2 regions of the Geopseudomonas guangdongensis genome follow, and region 2 is predicted to be linked to the other one. Evidence: predicted binding sites of a transcription regulator. Region 2 holds the regulator's gene; the other holds the start of a gene.
What was found. The regulator FliA, encoded in region 2, starts transcription of late flagellar genes. The targets are predictions, from matches to a motif close to CTAAAGTTTNNNNNNNNNNNGCCGNTAA.
Positions count from the first base shown of each region.

Region 1 (6,121 bases), 150 kb from region 2:
CCCAACGTGCGGGTGGTCGGCTTCTCCACCCTGCTGGCGCACTTCGCCCATGAGCAGCAGGCCAACGTGCTGATCCGCGGCCTGCGCGCGGTGTCCGACTTCGAGTACGAGTTCCAGCTGGCCAACATGAACCGCCAGCTGGCGCCGCAGGTGGAAAGCCTGTTCCTCACCCCGGCCGAGCACTACTCGTACATTTCCTCGACCCTGGTGCGCGAGATCGCTGCCCTCAAGGGCGACATCAGCAAGTTCGTCCACCCGGCGGTGGCCGAGGCGCTGCGCGAACGCCTGCAGGTCTGAGCGCAAAATCGCCGCGCCGCCGCCCTGCGACCGCGCGGCGGGTGCAGGGCGGCGGCGCTTGCGGCAAAATGGCGGCAACCAAGGCCTTTGTTCCAGGAGTTGCCCCATGTCCCTGATCATCACCGACGACTGCATCAACTGCGACGTCTGCGAACCCGAATGCCCCAACGGGGCGATTTCCCAGGGCGAGGAGATCTACGAGATCGACCCCAACCTGTGCACCGAGTGCGTCGGCCACTACGACGAGCCGCAGTGCCAGCAGGTCTGCCCGGTGGACTGCATCCCGCTCGACCCCAACCACGTGGAAAGCCGCGACGAGCTGATGCAGAAGTACCTGATCATCAGCGGCAAGGCCTGAGTCCCCGCCCAGGCAAGAACGCCGGCCACCCGCGAGGGTAGGCCGGCGTTTTGCATTGTGCGCCGCTTACAGATGGATCAGCGGCGCCTCGTCCTCGCTGCGGAACGGCAGCTGCGGCAGCAGCTCGCGCGCCTCGCCCAGCCCCAGCATCAGCACGTTGCGCAGGCTCTGGCTGATCCGGCTGGCGTAGCCCAGGTCGTTCATCAGCGAACTGGCCTGCATGCCGTCCAGGCCCTTCTCGCGCACCGCGACGAACAGCCGCTCGCGGAACTGCGCGTCGAAGCGCGCCGCCTCGCCGTCGAACAGCTCCAGGCGGGCGCGCAGCGCCTCGGTGGGCAGGTCGAGCAGACTGATGGTGCGGATCTCGCGCAGCACCCAGAGCATGTGCCGGCGCAGGTCGGCGTAGGCGGCGCTGAAGGCCGCAGACTGGCCGTTGAGCTGGCGGCCGAGGTTCTTCTGCAGGTGCTTGGCGTCCTTCACCGCGTCGACCAGCTGCAGCGCCACCACCTGGCTGGCGATCCAGGCCTGCTGGTGGGCGTCGTCGAGGTTGGCCTTGAGGCGGCCCATGTAGCTGACCAGGTCGCTGTACACGCCCTTGATGTGCTGCTGGTAGAGCTGGTCGGCGTCCAGCCCGCGGCTGGCGCTCTGCGCCGATTCGCGCAGGGCGTGCTCGTCGATCTGCGCGCTGCGCAGCTGGTCGATCGGCAGGTACAGGGCGTGGCAGATCACCTCCAGGCTCAGCCGCGCCAGGTGCTGCAGCTCGCGGGCCACCGCCTGCACCGCGGCGTCCGCCGAGTCCAGCGCGTTGTCGTCCAGATAGCGGGCGCGGGTCGGCACCTTGGCCGCCTCGGGCGCGGCGCTGCCCTGCACCGCGGCGATCAGCACGTGGGGCTCGGCCACCTCCGGCAGCCAGCGCTCCAGCGCCGTAGCCAGACGTCGATGCAGAGGCAGGAACAGCAGCACGCCCAGGCCGTTGAACAGGGTGTGGAACAGCGCCAGCTCCAGCAGCGCGTTGCCGGCGAAGCCGAGCTGCGCGGCGATCAGCAGCACCAGCGCGGTCAGCGGCTGCAGCAGCAGCAGGGCGAGGACGGCGACCACCAGGTTGAAGATCACGTTGGCCAGCGCCAGGCGCATCCCGGCACGCGCCCCGCCCAGCGCGCCGACCACCGCGGTGACCACCCCGCCGACGTTGGTGCCGATGGCCAGGGCGAAGGCCTGGTCGACGTCGATCTGCCCGGAGGACAGCGCGGTGAGCACCAGCATCAGGCTGGCGTGGCTGGACTGCACCACCGCGGTGACCAGCGCGCCGATGCCGACGAACAGCAGGATGCCCAGGATCCCCGGCACCTTGAACTGCGCCGGGTCGAACATCTCGGTGGCGTCGCTGAAGCCGCCCTTGATCAGGTCGATGCCGAAGAACAGGAAGCAGATGCCCAGCAGCACCCGGCCGACGCCCTTGCTGCGCGGGCCGTTGAAGCCGAGCAGGATGCCGAACACCGCCAGCGGCAGGGCCAGGTCGCCGAGGCTGGCGCTCTGCCCGGCCAGCGCCAGCAGCCAGATGCCGCTGGTGGTGCCGAGGTTGGCGCCGAACACGATGCACAGGCCGGCGCCCAGGCCGATCAGCCCGGTGCCGAGGAAGGCGATGGTCAGCAGCGACACCAGGGTGCTGGACTGCACCGTCACGGTGGCCAGCACGCCGAAGCTCAGGCTTTTCCAGGCGCGGTCGGTGGCCCTGGCCAGGAAGCGTTCCAGCTCGCCGCCGGCCAGCAGGCGCAGGCCCTCCTCCAGGCACTGCATGCCGAACAGGAACAGCGCCAGGCCGCCGGCCAGCCGCGTCCAGCCGGCGCTGAACCAGAACGACACGGCCAGGGCCGCGAGCAGCAGCCAGATGACGATCGTGTTGGATGAGTATTTGGACAAGGCTTCCCTCCTGAGCATGATGAGCCGCCCCTGTCGACGGGGCGGCCGGCGATTGTGACCGAAAGATGAAGCGTCAGGGAGGGGGACGGACGCTGGCCGGACAATCGCCCTGGCGAGGCGGGCGCGGGCGCAAGGTGCGCCGCGCGCGACTCAGCGCTGGTAGCCGCTGGCGCAGCCCAGACAGCGCACGAAGGCCTCGCGGCCCGGCTCGATCACCAGCGCATCGCCCGCTTCCTCGACGTTGCCGCCCAGCGCGCTGAACGGCAGGGTGACCACGAACACCGCTGCGCCCAGCGCCGTACCGGCGATCAGCAGCGGTCGGGCGATCAGCAGGTCGGCGACCATCGAATAGGCACGCGGCGCGTCGGCCTGGTACATCGGGTCGCTGCCGGCGCTGGCGGCGGCGAAGCTGGCCTGCAACGGCAGCAGGCTCAAACCGGCGCCGAGCAGCAGGGCGGGAAGCAGGGAACGGAGGCGGGGCATGGCAGGGGTCCTTTGCGCAATGACGGGCTGCCCCGACTATAGCAGCGTCGCGCGCCGCGCCTGCGTGAAGCCCATCAACGCTGGCAGCGCGGGCAGTAGACGCTGGCCCGCTGGCCCAGCTTGACCTCGCGCAGGGTGCCGCCGCAGACCGTGCAGAACTGCCCGCCGCGGCCATAGGCCAGCAGGGTCTGCTGGAAATAGCCGGGCTTGCCGTCGCCGCCGACGAAATCGCGCAGGGTGGTGCCGCCGCAGTCGATGGCGGCGGCGAGGATGCGCCTGATCTCCTCGGCCAGCTTCAGGTAGCGGGCGCGGGAGATCGATCCGGCCTCGCGGCGCGGGTCGATGCCGGCGGCGAACAGCGCCTCGGTGGCGTAGATGTTGCCGACCCCGACCACCACCGCGTTGTCCATGATGAACGGCTTGACCGCCATCGAGCGCCCGCGCGACAGCTGGTAAAGCCGTTCGCCGTTGAACGCCTCGCCCAGCGGCTCCGGCCCCAGCCGGCGCAGCAGCTCGTGTTCGAGCGGGTTCGCGCTCCACAGCAGCGCGCCGAAGCGCCGCGGATCGTGGTAGCGCAGCGCCAGCCCCGAATCCAGCTCGATGTCGACGTGGGCGTGCTTCTCCGCCGCCAGCCCGGCCTCGATCAGCCGCAGGCTGCCGGACATGCCCAGATGGCCGATCAGCGTGCCGCACTCGGCCTCGATCAGCAGGTACTTGGCGCGCCGGCCGACCCGCAGGATGCGCTGGCCGGACAGGCGCACGTCGAGATCCTCCGGCACCGGCCAGCGCAGGCGGCGCTCGCGGACGATCACGCGGGTCACCCGGCGGCCTTCCAGATGCGGGGCGATGCCGCGGCGGGTGGTTTCGACTTCGGGCAATTCGGGCATGGTGCGGCACCGCAACAGCAGGGTGCGCCAACATAGCAGGATTGTCGCAGCAGTAAAGTCGGTCTTTTGGCGCCAAAAGCTCAAGATCGCACCTTGGCGGCCGATGTAACCAGTCTGCAATCTTGCCGTGCCCTTGGAATACCCCGCCATGCTGACCCGCCAATCCATCGCCGCCCGCCTGGGCATCGCCTTCGCCAGCCTGGTCCTGCTGCTCGTCGTCGCCCTCGGCGTCGGCCTGTACGGACTCGCCGCGCTGGAAGACTCGACGCACGACCTGCGCCACAACGCCGGCCTGACCCACAACGCCGCCCAAGTGCGCCGCCTGGCCCTGGAACTGCGCCGCTTCGAGAAGGACAGCTTCATCAACCTCGCCGCGCGCGACAAGGTCGCCGACTACCGGCGCCGCTGGGACAGCACCCGGCAGAGCCTGGCCGCCACCCTCGAACAGGGCGCCGCCCTGGCCGGCGACAGCGCCCTGCGCGAGCAGTACCGGGACGCCCGCCGCGCGCTGGACGGCTACGCCAGCGGCTTCGCCGCGGTGGCGCTGCGCATCGCCGACGGCGAACTGGACGGCGCCGCCGCCGCCAACGCCGCGATGGGCCGGTACAAGGACGAGGTCTACCGCCTCGACGCCAGCGCCGCGGCCATCGACGCCAGCGCCCTCGCCCAGCTGGAAGCCGCCGAGCAGCGGGCCGGCGTCCAGGCCCGCAACGCGCGCCTGGGCCTGCTCGGCTTCGCCGTGCTGGCGGTGCTGGCCGCCGCCGTGCTGGCGCTGCGCATCACCCGCAGCATCACCGCGCCGCTGCGCGACGCCCTGGAGGCGACCCGCCGGCTGGCAGAGGGCGACCTGACCCATGCGCCGCAGAGCCGCCGGCAGGACGAGACCGGTCGCCTGCTGGCCGCCATGGGCAGCGCCAACCACAAGCTCGGCGCGCTGGTCGGCTCGCTGCACCACAGCAGCGACAACGTCCTGCAGCGCGCCCACGAGGTGCTGATCGGCAGCCAGGAGCTGGCCGCGCGCACCGAGGAACAGGTCGCCGCCCTGCAGCAGACCGCCGCCAGCATGGAGCAGGTCAGCGCCAGCGCGCAGCAGACCAGCGAGGCCACCGCCCAGGCCAACAGCCTCGCCGCCACCGCCGCGCGCACCGCGCAGAGCGGCGGTCGCGACGTCGAGGAGAACATCCAGCTGATGCGCGCGCTGGCCGACAGCTCGCAGCGCATCAACGACATCATCCGGGTCATCGACGGCATCGCCTTCCAGACCAACATCCTCGCCCTCAACGCCTCGGTGGAGGCGGCGCGGGCCGGCGAGCAGGGCCGCGGCTTCGCCGTGGTGGCCCAGGAAGTGCGCAGCCTGGCCAGCCGCAGCGCCGCCTCGGCGCAGGAGATCCGCGCGCTGATCGAGGACATCGGCGAGCGCATCCAGCAGGGCACCCGCCAGGCCGAGAACAGCGGACGGACCATCGGCGAGGCGGTGGCGGCCATCCACCAGCTGGCCGGGCTGATGCAGGAAATCTCCGCCGCCACCGGCGAGCAGCGCAGCGGCTTCGCGCAGATCAACGGCGCCATCGGCCAGCTCGACGGCACCACCCAGCACAACGCCAGCCTGGTCGAACAGTCGCGCGCCGCCGCCGCGGCCCTCGAAGAACAGGCCGAGCGGATGCAGCAGCAGGTCGCCGCCTTCAAGATCGACGCGCCGCGCGCCGCCTGACCCCGCACACCCGCCACCCGCCGCACGCCGGCGACGGCGACGGCGTGGCAGCCGAGCGCCGGCTGAGGGTGGCGGGGGGCTTTGCGCTATACTCCGCGCTTTTTGCGAGAGAGCCCCATGTCCCTGCCCAGCCTGCGACTGAAAGCCAACGCCGAGCGCCGTCTGCGCGCCGGTCACCTGTGGGTCTACAGCAACGAGGTGGACGTGGCGGCCACCCCGCTCAACCTGTTCGCCGCCGGCGACCAGGCGATCCTCGAAATGAGCAACGGCAAGCCCCTGGGCATCGTCGCGCTCAGCCCGCAGAACCTGATCTGCGCCCGTCTGGTGTCGCGCGACACCAAGCACCTGCTGGACAAATCGCTGCTGGTGCACCGCATCAACGTCGCCCTCAGCCTGCGCGAGCGGCTGTTCGACAAGCCCTTCTACCGCCTGGTCTACGGCGACTCCGACCTGCTCCCGGGCCTG
Region 1 is NZ_LT629780.1:889,632-895,752, forward strand. It holds gene coaD (pantetheine-phosphate adenylyltransferase) at 1-297, shown strand, start outside; gene BLU22_RS04270 (YfhL family 4Fe-4S dicluster ferredoxin) at 404-655, shown strand; gene BLU22_RS04275 (Na/Pi cotransporter family protein) at 722-2,593, opposite strand; gene BLU22_RS04280 (multidrug transporter) at 2,726-3,058, opposite strand; gene mutM (bifunctional DNA-formamidopyrimidine glycosylase/DNA-(apurinic or apyrimidinic site) lyase) at 3,133-3,945, opposite strand; gene BLU22_RS04290 (methyl-accepting chemotaxis protein) at 4,094-5,656, shown strand; gene BLU22_RS04295 (class I SAM-dependent rRNA methyltransferase) at 5,774-6,121, shown strand, end outside.
Region 1: the regulator FliA is predicted to act here: its motif matches at 4,025-4,052, upstream of BLU22_RS04290 (methyl-accepting chemotaxis protein).

Region 2 (6,121 bases):
CACCTACCAGCGCGCTGCGCTGGCTGCCGGCAGCAGTCTGCACGACTGCATCGTCAGCAAGTCCGACGAGGCGGCGCGGCTCGGCCCGGTGCTGGACATCCTGATCCGCCACGGCCTGCGCCTGAACTACGTGGCCACCGGCCAGCAGGTGCCCGAGGACCTGCAGCTGGCCGAGGCGCCGGCGTTGCTGCGCCAGGCTCTGGCGGTCAGCCAGCCGTCGCCCTTCGTGCCCCAGGACAGCGCCCCGCTCGGCGCCGCGCAGCGTCTGGAGGCGCTGTCGCGCGGGCTGCTCGGCCACGGTCGCGGCCTGGCCGCGGCGCTCGACAATCTGCGCCGCGAGATCGACGGTTTCGCCCTGCTCGAAGCCGCCTGGCAGCTGTCGGCACTGCCGCGCAGCCTGCAGGGCGAGCGCCTGGCCCAGCTGCTGCAGGCGATGGACGGCAGCCTGCTGCCGGGCACCCGGCAACTGCTGTGGGGGCGCACCACGGCGGTCGCCGGGGCCGGCTGGAGCATGCCGCTGCTGGCCCTGGACGAGGCCGGGCGTCTGCAGGTGCGCCCGTGGCTGGCCCACCTGCTGCCGGCCGGCCAGGATCGCCGCCTGCACTGGGCGCACGCCAACCTGGGCGCCAGCACCCACCTGCTGCCGGCCTGCCCGGACGCCGAGGGGCTGGCGCAGCTGGCCGAGCAGCGCAGCGCCTGGGTCTGCCTGGCCAAGGGCGGCAGCCGCGTCGACTACCTGGGCGAGCGCTACAGCCTGGCCCAGCTCGCCGAGGTCGCCGAACCCCATGCCGGTCTGGAGCTGCGTTACCGTGGCCGCCAGGTGCGCCTGGCGCTGCAGCAGGTGCCGGTGCAACTGCGCAGCGGCAAGGGCGCGGTGCCGGGCTGGCCGGTGCAGGCCTGGTTCGGCCAGCTGTTCGAGGTCGACGCCACCCAGCCGTTCGCCCAGCGCCACTGGCTGGCCTGGAGCCCCGAACTGGGCCAGCAGGGACTGGCCCGGCAGGCCGAGAGCCTGCGCCGGCAGCTGAGCGGCGACGAACTGCCGTCGCTGACCCTGCGCGCCTGGCAGGCGCTCGGCGATGACCGCGAGCCGCTGCAGCAGGAGCTGCGCCTGTTCCTCGCCGCCGGACTGGCGGCTGCGGCCAGCCGTCTCGATCAGGCCAGTGACGCCTGGGCCATGGACGTGCGCGCCCAGCTGGCGGCGCTCAGCGGCAGCCGGCGTCCGCGCGGACCGGGCCAGCAGCTCGATGCGCTGCTGCACCTGCTGGCCGCGCGCGACGCCTTCCGGCAGATCGGCACCCAGGGCGGCGGGCTGTACTGATGTTCGAGTTTTCCTCCGCCGCGAGCCAGCCGGACAATGGCCTAGGCGCCAGCGACCAGGCCGCCGGCCTGCGCCGCTGGGCCGAGCAGCAGGGGCTGGCGTCGCCCGCCGAAACGCCGCCGCCGGCAGCGCCCGAGGTTGTCGTCGAGGCATCGGTCGAGCCGTCGCCCAGCCACGCGGCGCAGCCGCGGCAGACCCTGATGGTGGTCGGTCTGCCCGACGCCAGCGCGCAGCAGAGCGCGCGCGCCTGGCAGACCCTGCAGCGCTGGCACGCCAACGGCCACCGCTGGCTGGGCGACCCGCAGCTATGGCGCATCGTCGCGCTGGATGTCGACAGTCCGCACTTCGGCGTGCTGGCGGCCCAGCAGTCGCGCTGGGCGCTGTGGGTGGACAGCGACCTGGACAGCTTCCGCCGCGCCTACCTGACCCTGCGCCGGCTGGCCGAGGCCGACGGCCCGCAGCGCCTGCTGGTGCTGCATCCGGGCATCGCTTCCCATCGCGGCCTGCTCGGCAACCTGCAGCAGGCCGCGGCGGGCTTTCTCGGCATCGAACTGCTGCTGCTCGCCGAGCAGCCGGGAGTGGCCGAATGAAGCGTCTGGGGATCGTCCTGCTGGCAGCGCTATCGCTGTGCTCCGAGCCGCTGCTGGCGGCCGGCGCGGTGAGCAGCTGGCACGCCAGCGCTGCGAGCCTGCGCGTCGCGGTGGCCGGGCGCGACACCCCGTCGGCGCTGCTGACGCCGCCGGCGATGGCCCGGGGCCGCAGCCTGGAGCAGGTGCGCTGGCAGTTCCAGCTGCCGATGGCCACGCACCTACAGGCCTGGCTCTGCCACCCGCAGCGCTGTGTCGAGCTGGACAGCCGTTCGGGCGTGGGGCGCGGGCTGACCCGTGGCCTGGCCGGGCTGGACGCCGGACAGCCGCTGCATTTTCGCTTCCACCTGGCGCCGGGCATGCCAGCCGTCGAGGTGCGCGACCTGCAACTATTCGTGCATTACCGCTGAGCACGGCGACAAAGCACCGAATAGCCGGCACTGGCGGCGAGTGTTCCGGGCTTGACCCTCGCAGGGGCGCGGTAACAATGCAGGCACCGGCCCGCCGGGCACCCCGCCCAGGTACGGGCGCGATGCGCGTGGCGACCACTCTTTCTCGGGTTTCTCTTCAGGGCAGTTCAGGCGAGCGGATGTACACGGCACAGGGCAAACTCAAACAGCGCGATCTGCTCGAACAGCATCTGCCGCTGGTGCGGCGCCAGGCCCTCAGCCTGCAGCTCAAGCTGCCGGCCTGCGTCGAGCTGGACGACCTGATCCAGGCCGGCACCATCGGCCTGCTCGATGCCCTCAAGCGCTTCGACGCCAATCAGGGCGCCAGCTTCGCCACCTTCGCCAGCCAGCGCATCCGCGGCGCCATGCTCGACGAGCTGCGCAGTCGCGACTGGGTGCCGCGCCGGGTGCGGCGCAACGCCCGTGCCCTGGACGAGACTCTGCGTCTGCTCGAACAGCGCCTCGGTCGTGCGCCCGAGGAGCGCGAGATCGCCGCCGCGCTGGGCATCGACCTAGCCGAATACCGTCAGCTGCTGCTGGATGCCAACGGCAGCCAGATGGTGGCGCTCGACGAGATGGGCGAGGACGAGATCGATGCGGTGAGCGCCACCAGCCAGGCCCTCTCGCCGTTCGCCGAGCTGGCCGAGGGGCGCGACCGCGAGCGGCTGATCAAGGCCATCGAAGCCCTGCCCGAGCGCGAGAAGTTGCTGCTCGCCCTCTACTACCAGGAAGACCTCAATCTCAAGGAAATCGGCGCCGTGCTCGGGGTCAGCGAGTCGCGCGTCTGTCAGTTGCACAGCCAGGCGGTGGCGCGGCTGCGCAGCTGGCTGTCGGAGTGAGGCGGGCGGCTAAAGTCGATCCCCGCACAGCCGATATGCTGGCATCATAACGACCTTTTGCATGACCCGCCCGCGACCGGCCGGCGTCCTGCCGCAGGCGAGCTAAGGGATGGAAATGGAACAACAGGCCAGCGATATCTTCACCCGCGTCGAACATCCGGGGCGTTGCCGCGATCTGCTCGAAACCCTGTGTGCCCAGGGCGACGCGCAGCTGCTGTGCATCTACCAGGAGGAGCAGCCGCTGCCGGTGCTGCTGATGGAGGTCAGTCCCGACGAGGAGCTGGTGCTCGACCTGACCTCGGCGCCCGGCGTGGCCGACATGCTGGAGAAGATGCCCGAGTCCTTCGTGCTGACCGGCCGGGCCGGCGGCACCCTGCTGCAGACCGCGCCGCTGCGCCCGCGCCAGCGTCTGGAAGTGGCCGGCCGGGTGCAGATCGCCTGCGACTGGCCACAGTGGCTGGAAGTGCTGCACCGGCGCAGTACCTTCCGCGCCGAGCTGAACGCGCGCATGGAAGTGCTGGTGACGGTGAAGGCCGAGAACAGCGACCGCCTGTTCGGCGGTCGCCTGCTCGACCTGTCGCTCGGGGGCTGCCGCCTGGAGCTGCAGGCCGCCGGCGGCGCCGCCGAGCTGCAGGCCGAGCATGTGCTCGAGCGCATCGAGCTGCAGTTCCCCAACGGCCAGAAGGTCAACCTGAACGGCGTGGTGCGCCATGCACAGATCAGCGGCGACTGGCAGAGCGTGCGCTTCGGCTGCGGCTTCGGCGAGCTGAGCGCCGAGCTGGAGCGGCGCCTGTGGTTCTATGTGCGCGAGATCGAGCGCGAAGGGGCGCGCACCGCGGTGGGCGGCGACGCCTCGCTGGCGCCCTCGGCGCTGTTCGTGCGTCCCGAGCAGAGCAAGGCGGTCGACAGCGGCCCGCGTCCCCACGGCCTCGACTACGCCACGCCGATGGCCCGCCGCCTGGCGCGGGTCGCGGTGTACCTCAACGGCCAGCTGCTGCAGCTGCAGCAGGGCGGCGAGGTCGATCCGGTGCTGCTGTCGCGGCACAGCGAATTCCTCCTCAACCTGCTCGACGAGGACCGCGAGTCGATGCTGTTCGCCAGCCACTGCCTGGTCGACGACTCGCCGCTGGTGCAGCACAGCATCGCCGTGGCCACCCGCCTGGCCGACCTGATCGCCGCTCGCAACGCGCCGCGCGACCTGGTCAAGGCAGTGGTCGCCTGTGCTCTGGTGCACGACCTGGGCAAGGCCCTGCTGCCGCCGGCGCTGCTGCGCGTCGAGCGGATGAGCGCCGAACAGCGCAGCGAGTTCGCCACCCACGTCGGCATGCTGCGCGCGCGCATGGGCAGCTGCAAGTGGATTCCTGAGCCGGTGATCCGCGGTATCGTCGAGGGCATCAACGAGCGTCTGGATGGCAGCGGCTATCCGCTGGCGCTGAAGGGCGAGCAACTGGGCGAACTGGCCCGGGTCGCCGCGGTGGTCGACGTGGTCGACGCGATGAGCCGCGCCCGTCCGGATCGTCCGGGGCAGGCGGTCAGCGGCATCTATCGCTACCTGATCGGCCGCGAGGCGCAGCTTGACAGCCAGTGGTGCAGCCGTTACATCCGCCACTTCGGGATCATCCCGATCGGCGCGCTGGTGCGCTTCGCCGAGGGCGCGCTGGGCTGGGTGCAGCGTCTGGACACCCAGGGGCGCATCGCCCAGGTGCAGCTCACCGATCAGGCCACCCTGCTGGGTGCGACCCTCAGCGAGCCGCTGACCGGCACCGAGCTGGGCAAGCTGGGCAAGGTCGAGGGTATCATCGTGCCGGAGGCCCGCTGGGCCTGAGCGGGTACGTACTGCATGCCCGCCCCGCTCGGTGTACGAGTCGGGGCGTGGCGCCGATCCGGGTCGCCGCCTGGCGGACGACTCAGGCGGTCTCTTCGAGCAGGCGGCCGCGCATCTTGTCCAGATTGTCGATCACGCGCAGCACTTCCTCGCTGGGAATCTGCCGGATCAGCTCGCCGCTCTCGCGGTCGACGATCTGTGCGACCAGATGCTTGCCCGGCTCGCTGAGCTGGAACTCGACGCCGAAGCCGGCCAGCGACTCGTTGATGCGCTGTACCGGCTCGACCAGTTCCTGGCGGTCGAGCAGTGCCGGCTGGCTGCTCTGGCTCTGCGCGGCGGCGCTGCCGGCGACGGCGGGCAGCTGGGCGAGAGCGCCTTCGAGGCGTTGCCGGGGCGTGAGGTTGACGGTGGCCGGGTTGGGTGTGACGGCGCTGGCATCCAAGAGCGGTGAATTCATGGGTGTTCCCCTCCATACGAAGCATGACTTTTTGTCATGGCACATCGACAAGCATATCGGCTGGCCGCCGCGAGTCTTGAGCGTCGGGCGGTCGGTTCGCGCCTGCCCGCGGCGTGCCGGCAGCCGTGCGCGGCGGCTTATACGATAGTCCGGAAGACGCTGCATCGCCCGGCGATTTGCCGCTACAGTGGCGTTCCCCGGCCATGAGGGCCGCGGGATATCCGGGCAGCCCATACATGTACCTACGCGCCGCGTCCTTTCCGGTCTACCTTCGTGCCCTGGCCTTCGCCCTGCAGGCGGTCGGCCTGGCCAGCCTGCTGGTCGCCCTGCTGCAGCGCCAGGCGCCGCCGGCGTGGCTGCTGCCGGTGCTGGCCTGCGGTCTGCTCCTAAACCTGTTGCTGATGCTCGTGCCGCGCGCGCCGGCGCCGGCTCGTCGGCAGCAGCGCCTCGACGACCAGCAGGCCGACAAGCAGGCCTATGTGGAGGCGCAGCGGCGCATCCTCGGGATGATCTCCACCCGCCAGCCGCTGGCGAGCACCCTCGGCGAGATCTGTCGGCTGGTCGAGTCGCGCGGCAGCGACCTGCGCTGCTCGATCATGACCGCCTCGGGCGACGGCCGCCGCCTGCAACTGGCCGCCGCGCCGAA
Region 2 is NZ_LT629780.1:740,359-746,479, reverse strand. It holds gene flhF (flagellar biosynthesis protein FlhF) at 1-1,318, shown strand, start outside; gene BLU22_RS03595 (hypothetical protein) at 1,318-1,908, shown strand; gene BLU22_RS03590 (flagellar protein FlhE) at 1,905-2,315, shown strand; gene BLU22_RS03585 (RNA polymerase sigma factor FliA) at 2,495-3,193, shown strand; gene BLU22_RS03580 (PilZ domain-containing protein) at 3,303-5,018, shown strand; gene BLU22_RS03575 (flagellar protein FlaG) at 5,101-5,475, opposite strand; gene BLU22_RS03570 (ATP-binding protein) at 5,712-6,121, shown strand, end outside.